Regions from separate parts of the Pseudoalteromonas sp. S3785 genome, predicted to be linked through region 1. Evidence: predicted binding sites of a transcription regulator. Region 1 holds the regulator's gene; the other holds the start of a gene.
What was found. The regulator MetJ, encoded in region 1, represses methionine synthesis genes. The targets are predictions, from matches to a motif close to TAGACGTCTAGACGTCTA.
Positions count from the first base shown of each region.

Region 2: a site for MetJ is predicted at 3,115-3,132, ahead of metK (methionine adenosyltransferase). Genes of this name have one in related genera too.

Region 1 covers NZ_PNCT01000055.1:2,602-7,947, forward strand. Annotated here, with positions in the region: gene metB (cystathionine gamma-synthase) at 1-1,177, opposite strand, end outside; gene metJ (met regulon transcriptional regulator MetJ) at 1,446-1,766, shown strand; gene CWC17_RS14160 (malic enzyme-like NAD(P)-binding protein) at 1,828-3,069, opposite strand; gene rpmE (50S ribosomal protein L31) at 3,590-3,805, opposite strand; gene priA (primosomal protein N') at 4,038-5,346, shown strand, end outside.
Region 2 covers NZ_PNCT01000027.1:2,295-7,640, reverse strand. Annotated here, with positions in the region: gene CWC17_RS07755 (hypothetical protein) at 1-557, opposite strand, end outside; gene tkt (transketolase) at 938-2,929, opposite strand; gene metK (methionine adenosyltransferase) at 3,234-4,385, shown strand; gene CWC17_RS07740 (hypothetical protein) at 4,533-5,075, shown strand; gene CWC17_RS07735 (5-formyltetrahydrofolate cyclo-ligase) at 5,095-5,346, shown strand, end outside.

The DNA.
Region 1 (5,346 bases):
GCCCTACATTTTTATTTTGTCCAGGTTTAACTAAGTTAAAAACACGCTCAAAATCAGCTAATAGATCTTCTACATCTTCAATACCGACCGAAATACGAATTAACGTATCGCCCACTCCCGCTTCTAGACGCGCTTTTGGCTCCATACCTGCATGAGTCATGGTCGCAGGGTGACAAATTAAACTCTCAACCCCACCTAGCGATTCAGCTAAGCTAAACTCTTTAAGGCTTGTTAAAAACGCCGCAGCATCATCCACATCCCCCTTAATATCAAAGCTAACCATGCCACCAAAGCCAAGTTGTTGGGCTTTAGCAAGCGTATGTTGAGGGTGCGATTCAAGGCCAGGGTAGTAAACTTGGCTAACATACTCAGAGCTTTCAAGGTATTTAGCAATCGCCAGAGCATTTTCTTGGTGCTGCCTTAAGCGCACATTTAAAGTACGTAAACCACGTAACGTTAAATAGCTATCAAATGGAGCGCCGGTAATGCCAATGTTATTGGCCCACCAAGCAAGCTCATCACCAAGCTCTTGTGTTGCAGCAACAACTGCACCGCCTACAACATCAGAATGGCCGTTGATATATTTAGTGGTTGAGTGCACCACAATATCTACGCCAAACTTAATTGGATTTTGTAATGCCGGAGATAAAAAGGTGTTATCGGCAGCCACTAATGCACCGCACTGTTTTGCTATATCCGTCACGGCTTTCATATCCGTTAGGCGCAGCACAGGGTTACTGGGTGTTTCTATCCAAATTAATTTAGGTTTAATGGTTAAAATTTGTTCTAGGTTTTCTGAGTTAGTTAAATCTAGTACTTTAAGTTTAAGCAAGCCGCGTTTTTCTAACGACGTAAATAAACGGTAGCTGCCGCCATAACAATCGTGAGGGATAACCAAGGTATCATCGTTATTTAATAACTGTGTGGCTAAATGCACCGCAGCCATGCCCGTAGCAGTAATAATTCCCCGCGCGCCACCTTCAAGCTCTGCTAGCGTTTCAGCTAAAATATCGCGATTAGGATTGCCACTGCGCCCATAGTCATATGCGCGCTTAGTATCAAAATCGGCAAACGAATATGTCGTCGATAAATAAATTGGCGGTACAACGGCGCCATGATGTTTATCGGCATCAACCCCATTTCGTACAGCAATGGTTGCTTTGTTTTTTTCGCTCATATTCGTCACCTGATTAATTTGGATGTTTAGACGTCTAAAAGAGTAAGTTATCCATTATAATAAGTCAAAGCTTTTAAAGCTCTAGATGGCTAAAAATAATATACGTGTAAAGCCCTCATAAATCTTTATTTGACGTTACAGCCAGCTTATTAAGATAGATTGCTATCTATTATTTGACTATCTTTTTTAAAACGATAGAATTTCACGCATATTTACACGCTTTTTACGCCGTGTGAGAAATTAATAATCTGAGGCAACGATACATCTTATGGCTAAATGGAATGGTGAGTATATTCACCCATACGCAGAACACGGGAAAAAATCAGAGCAAGTTAAAAAGATCACCGTTTCGATCCCGCTAAATGTATTAAAAGTATTAACTGATGAGCGTACACGTCGTCAAATAAACAACCTGCGTCATGCAACAAATAGCGAGTTACTATGCGAAGCGTTTTTGCATGCATTTACAGGCCAACCATTACCTAATGATGATGACCTACGTAAAGACAACGCAGAAAAAGTACCTGAAGAAGTTAAAAAAATAATGCAAGAAATGGGTTTAGAAGTGCCTATTTTAGACGAAGAATAAAACGTCTTTTTAAACAAAAAAACCTCAGCATGCTGAGGTTTTTTTGTTTAAGCGCTATATATTACGCCATGTAATTTTCAGGCAAGTCGATTTGTGCCACGCCCGATTCAACAGCCGCCATCGCAACCGCCTTGGCTATACGTGGTAATAAACGCGGGTCCATCGGCTTAGGAATAATGTAATCTGCACCAAATTCGAGCTTTTCTACACCCGCCGCTGTTAATACTTGCTCAGGCACTGGCTCTTTAGCAATACTACGAATAGCTTCAACAGCAGCTATTTTCATTTCATCGTTAATTGCGCTTGCACGCACATCTAAAGCACCACGGAAAATAAACGGGAAACATAAAACATTATTAACTTGGTTAGGAAAATCAGAACGCCCTGTGGCCATAATTAAGTCTTTACGCGCACTGTGCGCAAGCTCAGGTGCAATTTCAGGATCTGGGTTTGAACATGCAAATACCACTGGCTTATCGGCCATTAACTTTAGGTCTTCAGGTGCTAGCAAATTAGGACCCGATACACCTACAAATACATCTGCATCAGCAATTACATCTTGCAGCGTGCGCTTATCTGTATTGTTAGCAAAAAGCTGTTTGTATTCATTTAAGTCATCACGACGAGTATGAATAACCCCTTTGCGGTCTAGCATATAAATATGTTCGCGCAATGCTCCACACTTAATTAACAGCTCCATACACGCAACTGCTGCAGCACCGGCACCTAAGCATACAATAATGGCATCTTCTATTGATTTGCCTTGCACTTCTAATGCGTTAAGCATCCCTGCTGCAGTTACAATAGCGGTACCGTGTTGGTCATCATGAAAAACCGGAATACTGCAGCGTTCAATAAGCGCTTTTTCAATTTCAAAACACTCTGGCGCTTTAATATCTTCTAAGTTAATACCACCAAACGTGTCTGCAATGTTGGCCACTGTATTTATAAAATCTTCGGTGGTGCGATGCTTAACTTCAATATCAATAGAGTCAAGGCCGGCAAAACGCTTAAATAAGAGCGCCTTACCTTCCATAACAGGCTTAGAGGCTAGTGGCCCTAAATTACCTAAACCTAAAATTGCCGTACCATTACTGATAACTGCAACCATATTCCCTTTACCGGTGTATTTATACGCATTGGCTGGATCTGCTGCAATTTCTCGCACAGGCTCTGCTACACCTGGGCTATAGGCTAATGCTAAATCTTGCACCGTTTCAGCTGGTTTTGTTAGCTCAATGCTGATTTTGCCTGGAACGGGGTGAGAATGGTAATGTAATGCTTGTTCACGAAAATCTGACATAACGCGATGGTATCCTGCAATTTAAGTTAAGTGAGAGGGAGTATGGCGCTAAGATACTCTTATTAATTTTAAATTCCAAGCAATATCAGGTCTATCCTGTTATATGCTATATCCGTTAATTTTAAGTGATTTATCAGCAACTTCGCTAAAAGTTATCAACATTAAACAAATAAAAATTCATTCAAAAAGTGCTTTTTGAGGTTCATTTTACCTAAACAATATTTTTGGTATTTTGCATGATATTAGTTTATCAAACTGCACCATTATGGCGCGTTAATCACTGTTAAAAACAAATATCGCCACGATTAGCGCTTTTAACAACTTGGTTAAAAATTAACGTATAAAAAATATAGAGAAGAATTGTCTGTTTGTCTGCAAAGCTTTATGCATATTCAGAATAAGAACAGGAAATAGTTATGCAGTGGGGATATGGTAATAATTGGTAGTTTTCTACCCCAAAAGGTGAATTTTAGACACAAAAAAAGCATCCGAAGATGCTTTTTTTACTAAACAGCAATAATTATTTTTTGCTGCTAAGTGCACCGAAGCGCTTGTTGAAGCGATCAACACGGCCGCCAGTGTCTAAAATCTTTTGCTTACCAGTGTAAAACGGGTGACACGCTGAACATACGTCTAGGTGAATGTCTTTACAAAGAGTAGAACGAGTTTCGAATTTGTTTCCGCATGAACATGTTGCAGAAATTACTTCGTACTTAGGGTGAATACCTTCTTTCATAGGAACCTCTAGTTAAGGCCGCATCGCTCTCCAAACCCGAAGTCTGGCACCATACGTCGTTAAAACAAATTTATAGGCCGCGGATTTTATCCAACTAGCCTGCCCCGCACAAGCTTTAATTACGCTTTTTGTCAAAAAAGTAACCAACTAGCCTTAGAGCGACTATTTGAGTGTAGGTTTTTAGCCTTATTTTTAGTACATTAAGCTATTACCCTTTATCACATGAGTTGTTATGCGCTTTGTTGAAGTTGCTATAAAAGTTCCGTTACCACGCACCTTTGATTATAAAATAGATGAACAACTTATCTCGCCCACAGCGACAATTATGCCTGGGATGCGTGTTTTGGTGCCTTTTGGGAATCAAAAGAAAGTAGCTGTTGTTCTTGCACTTAAAACGCATACCGATGTACCCGAGAACAAAATTAAAGCGGTTAGTGAAGTTATTGACCAAACCCCCATTTTATCATCGCAGCATTTAGAACTGCTTAGCTTTACCGCACGTTACTATTGCTATCCACTCGGTGAAACGATACATATTGCACTGCCAAGTGCGCTTCGCCAAGGTGAACACCCTGATAAAACCAGCATAAGTATGGTTAGTCTTACCGAAAAAGGCGCAAAAATACCGTCATTAAAAGCGAAAACCCAGTTAAACTTGTTAAAGCAGCTCGCACAATCAGGTAAGTCATCATTAACCGAACTAAAAGCGCTCGGCTTTAGTAAAAAAACAATAGATGCCTTAATAGATAAAGAATTTATAACCCAAAGCATTGAGCACGACAACCAATGGCAAAGCGTTGCGCCCACAGTCGGTACTAAGCCAGTACTGAATAAAGAGCAAGCCGTAGCGTGCACAACAATAAATCAAAGCGTTGGTTTTAATAGCTTTTTATTAGAAGGTGTGACCGGCAGCGGTAAAACCGAAGTATATTTACAATGCTTAGAAGAAGTCCTCAAACGTGGCGAACAAGCCCTAGTGCTAGTGCCTGAAATAGGGTTAACGCCACAAACCGTCAACCGATTTCGTCGTCGCTTCCCTGATACCCCAATAATGCTATGGCACTCAGCCCTCACCGATAACGAGCGCTTGCAAACATGGCGTTTTTGCGAAAAAGGCAGCTGCGCAATTGTAATAGGTACCCGTTCAAGTATTTTTCTACCTTTTTTAAAGTTAGGAATGATAGTGGTTGATGAAGAACACGATTCATCATTCAAACAGCAAGATACCTTACGTTACCACGCACGCGACTTAGCAGCTTATCGGGCATTTCAGCATAAAATACCGCTTATTTTAGGCAGTGCCACCCCAGCACTGGAAACACTACACAAAGCTATAAACAATAAATACCAACTTTTAAGCCTTACAGAGCGCGCGCAAACAGCAACCGATAATAAGTTTATGTTGCTTGATATGAAAGGTCAGCCCGATCAAGCGGGTATTGCTCATGCAAGCCTTGCCACTATGCGCCAACATTTAAACCGCGGTAAGCAAGTTATGGTGTTTTTAAATCGCCGCGGTTTTTCTCCTACGCTTATTTGTC
Region 2 (5,346 bases), on a different contig from region 1:
AGCTCATTTTGCATACCATTGACTGCTGCGTGCTGTGTATTGACACGCGTAACCGGAATAGGATCAGCTTTCCATGCTCCTTGTATTTCTCTTATTTCTTCTTTGCTTATTGCTTTTTCATAGGTGTGATTACTAAGCCTTTGGACTTCATAAAGCATCGTACGCTCTGCAGCAAAATTATCTTTAGATCCCTGTAATTGCCTGTCGAAAAGTATATCTTCCAAATTGATAGAATTATTTTTAAGTGAGTATTCTATCAAAAAATGGTAATTACGGAACGGGTACTTTGTTCGCCACAAACGGCGCAGCGGGTTACGGCTATGCTTAATTGAGTTTGTGGCATTAGGGTTCGCGCATATTTGAATGATATCGGCACTGACCATTTTTAAATCATAGTCATTGAGCTGCGATAGCATAGCGAGAGCTTGGCAAGTAAATTTAACTTTATTAAATGGAAAATTAACGGGGAGATTAACACCAAAATCACGACAACTTAGCGCGTCAAGAGGGATTACAGAATGGGCATTGATAGTTTTATTGAGTTTTGACCAAGACATATTTCTTCCTTGTAAATGAGTCTGTGCCCGAAATGATACTGCAAACTAATTTTTAGAGCAAAAATAATTTTATGCTGTAATTACCTTTATTTGGACGTTTACCAGCCTTAGTATACGCTTAAAACTAATGAATTAGCTCTAAACGCCTTTGAAGTCATAGCCAATCATCATTTATGGTAACAGCTTTGATTGTTTTACGCCGCCTAAAGCACGACTTTCACTACAACTTTTTATAAATAACTAGTGCTAAAACCTCCCCCCCATTGTAAATTTACCTGTGAGTTAAACTGACAGCTGATAGCTTAAATCTGTCAGCTCTGAAATAAAAAAAGCCCGCCCTGATTTACACAGGGCGGGCTTTAAAATATTAAATCAATTGATTAAAACAAGGCGTTTGCTTTATTCACAATGTTTTCTACTGTAAAACCAAAGAACTCAAACAGCTCATTTGCTGGTGCAGACTCACCAAAGGTCGTCATACCTACTACTGCGCCATTTAGGCCTACGTACTTGTACCAGTAATCAGCAATACCTGCTTCTACTGCTAAGCGGCGTGTAACGGCTGAAGGTAGTACGCTTTCTTTGTATTCGGCGCTTTGATCTTCAAACGCATCAGTACACGGCATAGAGACAACACGTACCTTTTTACCTTGGCTGCGTAGTTCTTTTGCTGAGTCTTGCGCTAGTTGTACCTCAGAACCAGTAGCAATAATAATTAGCTCAGGGTTGCCGTCACAGCTAAGGATGTACCCGCCCTTTTTAACATCTGCTAATTGTTGAGCGTCACGCGATTGTTGCTCAAGGCCTTGGCGAGTAAAAATAAGTGATGTAGGGCCATCTTTACGCTCTATAGCTTGTTGCCATGCAATTGCCGACTCAACTTGGTCACACGGGCGCCAGTTGTATAAGTTTGGCGTTAAACGCATGCTAGCAATTTGCTCTACCGGTTGGTGAGTTGGACCGTCTTCACCTAAACCGATTGAATCATGTGTGTATACAAAAATGCTTGGTTGCTTCATTAGTGCAGCCATACGTACAGCGTTACGCGCATATTCCATAAACATTAAGAAAGTAGCACCGTAAGGAATAAAGCCTTTATGAAGGGCAATACCGTTCATAATTGCCGACATACCAAACTCACGTACACCGTAATAAACGTAGTTACCACTTGCATCGTCTGCAGTTAATCCTTTAGAGCCATCCCAAATTGTTAAGTTTGAGCCAGCTAAGTCGGCTGAGCCACCCATGAATTCTGGTAAAATTGGGCCAAAGGCGTTTAATGCATTTTGTGATGCTTTACGCGATGCTGGATTTGCAGGGTTTGCTTGTAACTGCTCTATGTACTCTTGTGATTTTTGTGCCCAATCAGCAGGTAAATCGCCAGCTGTACGACGTTTAAATTCTGCTGCTAGCTCTGGGTACGCATCTGCGTACGCTGCAAACTTTTCGTCCCAGCTTGATTCAAGTTCTTGCCCTTTAGCTTTTCCATCCCACTGTGCGTAAATATCTTCAGGAATTTCAAATGCCTCGCCAGTCCAACCTAAAAATTCGCGAGATGCTGTAATTTCGTCATCACCTAAAGGTGCGCCGTGACAATCGTGGCTACCCGACTTGTTAGGCGAGCCATAACCAATCACTGTTTTACAACAAATAAGCGTTGGTTTATCGGTAACACTTTTAGCTTCAGCTATTGCAGCACTGATTGCGTCGCTATCGTGGCCATCTACGCCACTAATTACGTGCCAGCCATACGCTTTAAAACGTGCTGGTGTATCATCGCTAAACCAACCTTCTACTTCACCATCGATTGAAATGCCATTGTCATCCCAAAAAGCAACTAACTTGCCTAGGCCTAAGGTGCCCGCAAGTGAACATGCTTCATGAGAAATACCTTCCATTAAACAACCATCACCCATAAATGCATAGGTGTAATGATCAACAATGTCGTGACCTTCACGGTTAAATTGTGCAGCCAATGCTTTTTCAGCAAGTGCCATACCAACCGCGTTTGTGATCCCCTGACCTAATGGGCCCGTAGTGGTTTCGATACCTGGCGCGTAACCGTACTCTGGGTGGCCAGGTGTTTTTGAATGCATTTGACGGAAGTTTTTAATTTCATCAATTGGTAAGTCGTAACCACTTAGGTGCAGCAGAGAATAAATAAGCATTGAACCGTGGCCGTTTGAAAGAATAAATCTGTCACGGTCAGCCCACTCTGGATTAGTTGGATTATGCTTTAGATAATCGCGCCATAATACTTCTGCGATATCGGCCATGCCCATAGGGGCTCCAGGGTGACCAGATTTGGCCTTTTGTACTGCGTCCATTGACAAGACGCGAATAGCATTTGCAAGTTCTTTGCGAGATGGCATGAATTCTCCTACCTTTATGTGTATTTGCGCGGGTACTAATGTGCTCGTTTATACCCTTAAGTAACTTAAGAGCTGTTATAGCAACCATTCTTACTTAATGTGGGTGCTGTGTGCAATTAAAAACCCCATAAAAATGGGCTATTATGAATATTTTTTAAGACCAAAAAGTGATTACTCATTTTATTTAGACGTCTAGGCGTAAAAACACTATGCAAGCAGTTTCGTTTTAGATAAAATACGCCCCTTAATTTTTTAGCGCTAATACCGACGTTTGTGAAGCGCAATATTTGTGAGCAGAAATACAATGGCAAAACATTTATTTACTTCTGAATCTGTTTCTGAAGGTCATCCGGATAAAATCGCCGATCAAATCTCTGATGCGGTACTTGATGCTATCCTAGAGCAAGACTCTCATGCCCGTGTTGCGTGCGAAACTTACGTAAAAACCGGTATGGTTATGGTTGGTGGTGAAATCACGACTAGCGCATGGGTTGATATTGAAGAAATTACACGTAAAACAGTACGTGAAATTGGCTACACGCATTCAGACATGGGTTTCGATGCAGACTCGTGTGCTATTTTAAACACCATTGGTAAGCAGTCTCCTGATATTAACCAAGGTGTAGACCGTACTAGCCCTGAAGAACAAGGTGCTGGCGACCAAGGCCTAATGTTTGGTTATGCATGTAACGAAACAGAAGTGTTAATGCCTGCGCCAATTACTTACTCACACCGTTTAGTACAGCGCCAAGCCCAAGTACGTAAAAGCGGCGAGCTTAATTGGTTACGCCCAGATGCAAAATCGCAAGTAACTTTTGCATACGAAAACGGCAAGCCAGTAGGTATTGATGCAGTTGTACTTTCTACTCAGCACGCTGAAGAAATCTCGCAAAATGATTTAGTAGAAGCCGTGATGGAAACCATCATTAAGCCGGTACTTCCTGCCGAGCTTATTACAAGCGCGACTAAATTTTTCATTAACCCAACGGGTCGTTTTGTAATTGGCGGACCTATGGGCGACTGTGGTTTAACAGGTCGTAAAATTATTGTAGATACATACGGTGGTATGGCACGTCACGGTGGTGGTGCTTTCTCTGGTAAAGATCCATCAAAAGTTGACCGCTCAGCGGCATATGCTGCACGCTACGTAGCTAAAAACGTAGTGGCTGCAGGCCTTGCTGATAAGTGTGAGCTGCAAGTATCTTACGCAATTGGTGTTGCAGAGCCTACCTCTATCAGCGTTGAAACCTTTGGTACAAGCAAGCTTGAAGAAGGTCGCTTAATCGAACTGATTCGCGAGCACTTTGACCTACGCCCTTATGGCTTAATTCAAATGCTTGATTTAGAGCGCCCAATTTATCAACCAACAGCGGCTTACGGTCACTTTGGTCGTGACGAATTCCCTTGGGAACGTACAGATAAAGCAGATGCACTACGCGCAGCTGCTGGCCTTTAAGCCAACGCATTAAGTTAAAAAACGGCCCTTTTAAGGGCCGTTTTTATATCTAAAGCAAAAGTTAGTAATGAGTTTTAGCGAGCCCTCGAATTACTTGCTGTTTTAGGTATATACTCTTTGCATAATAAAAGCTTAAGGGATAAGTAAATGGCCAATAATTTTCGCGTTATGTTTGTAGGGCTCGCTGAGGGCACTGAGACTAAAACTGCCTGCGTTAATTTAGCAAATAAACTAAAAACGTCTGAAGATAAAGTAACACAGTTTTTTAACGGCAAGACACTCTTTGCACCAAGCAATAAAGACAAAGCCCTAAAGCAAGCCAAATTACTCGCAAGTTTAGGCATTAAAAGTAAGTTACAAGCCACAGGTGAGCAGCCTCCTCAAAACCCTAGTGCAGCTAGTCAGCGTGATGAACGGATTTTTGATGCCCTCGATTACATAACAAGCAGCCTGATCCGCCTAGAAGAAAAGCTAGAAGAGCTAGAACAAAGGCTTCCAACCAATGAGCTAAAAAGCCCTGCAGACGAAAGCGATGAGTGGCAAGAAGATGATCTAATGCTTGACGAGCAGCTCGATGAACCTGTTAAAGCGCGTAGCAATATTTTGTTATATTCACTGATTGCCACCGCCGTTTTACTACTGATTGTGCTTGCTGTTTACTTAGCTTTTCCTGATTTAGTGTCTATTTAATCGAAGGTGCGTAATTACAATGAGCAATAAACGTACACAAATACGCCAATCTATTCGCCAATTACGCAATAATTTATCAAAAAAGCAGCAAGAAAAAGCCGCTGCACAGCTAAAGTTGAATTTTACTCAACAGCTAAATAGCGAGAAAACAGCCTCGAAAAAACAGATAGCCATTTACTTTAGTAACGATGGAGAATTAGATACATCGTTGTTAATTAACGAGTTATGGCGACAAGGCCATACTCTTTACTTACCCGTTATACACCCGTTT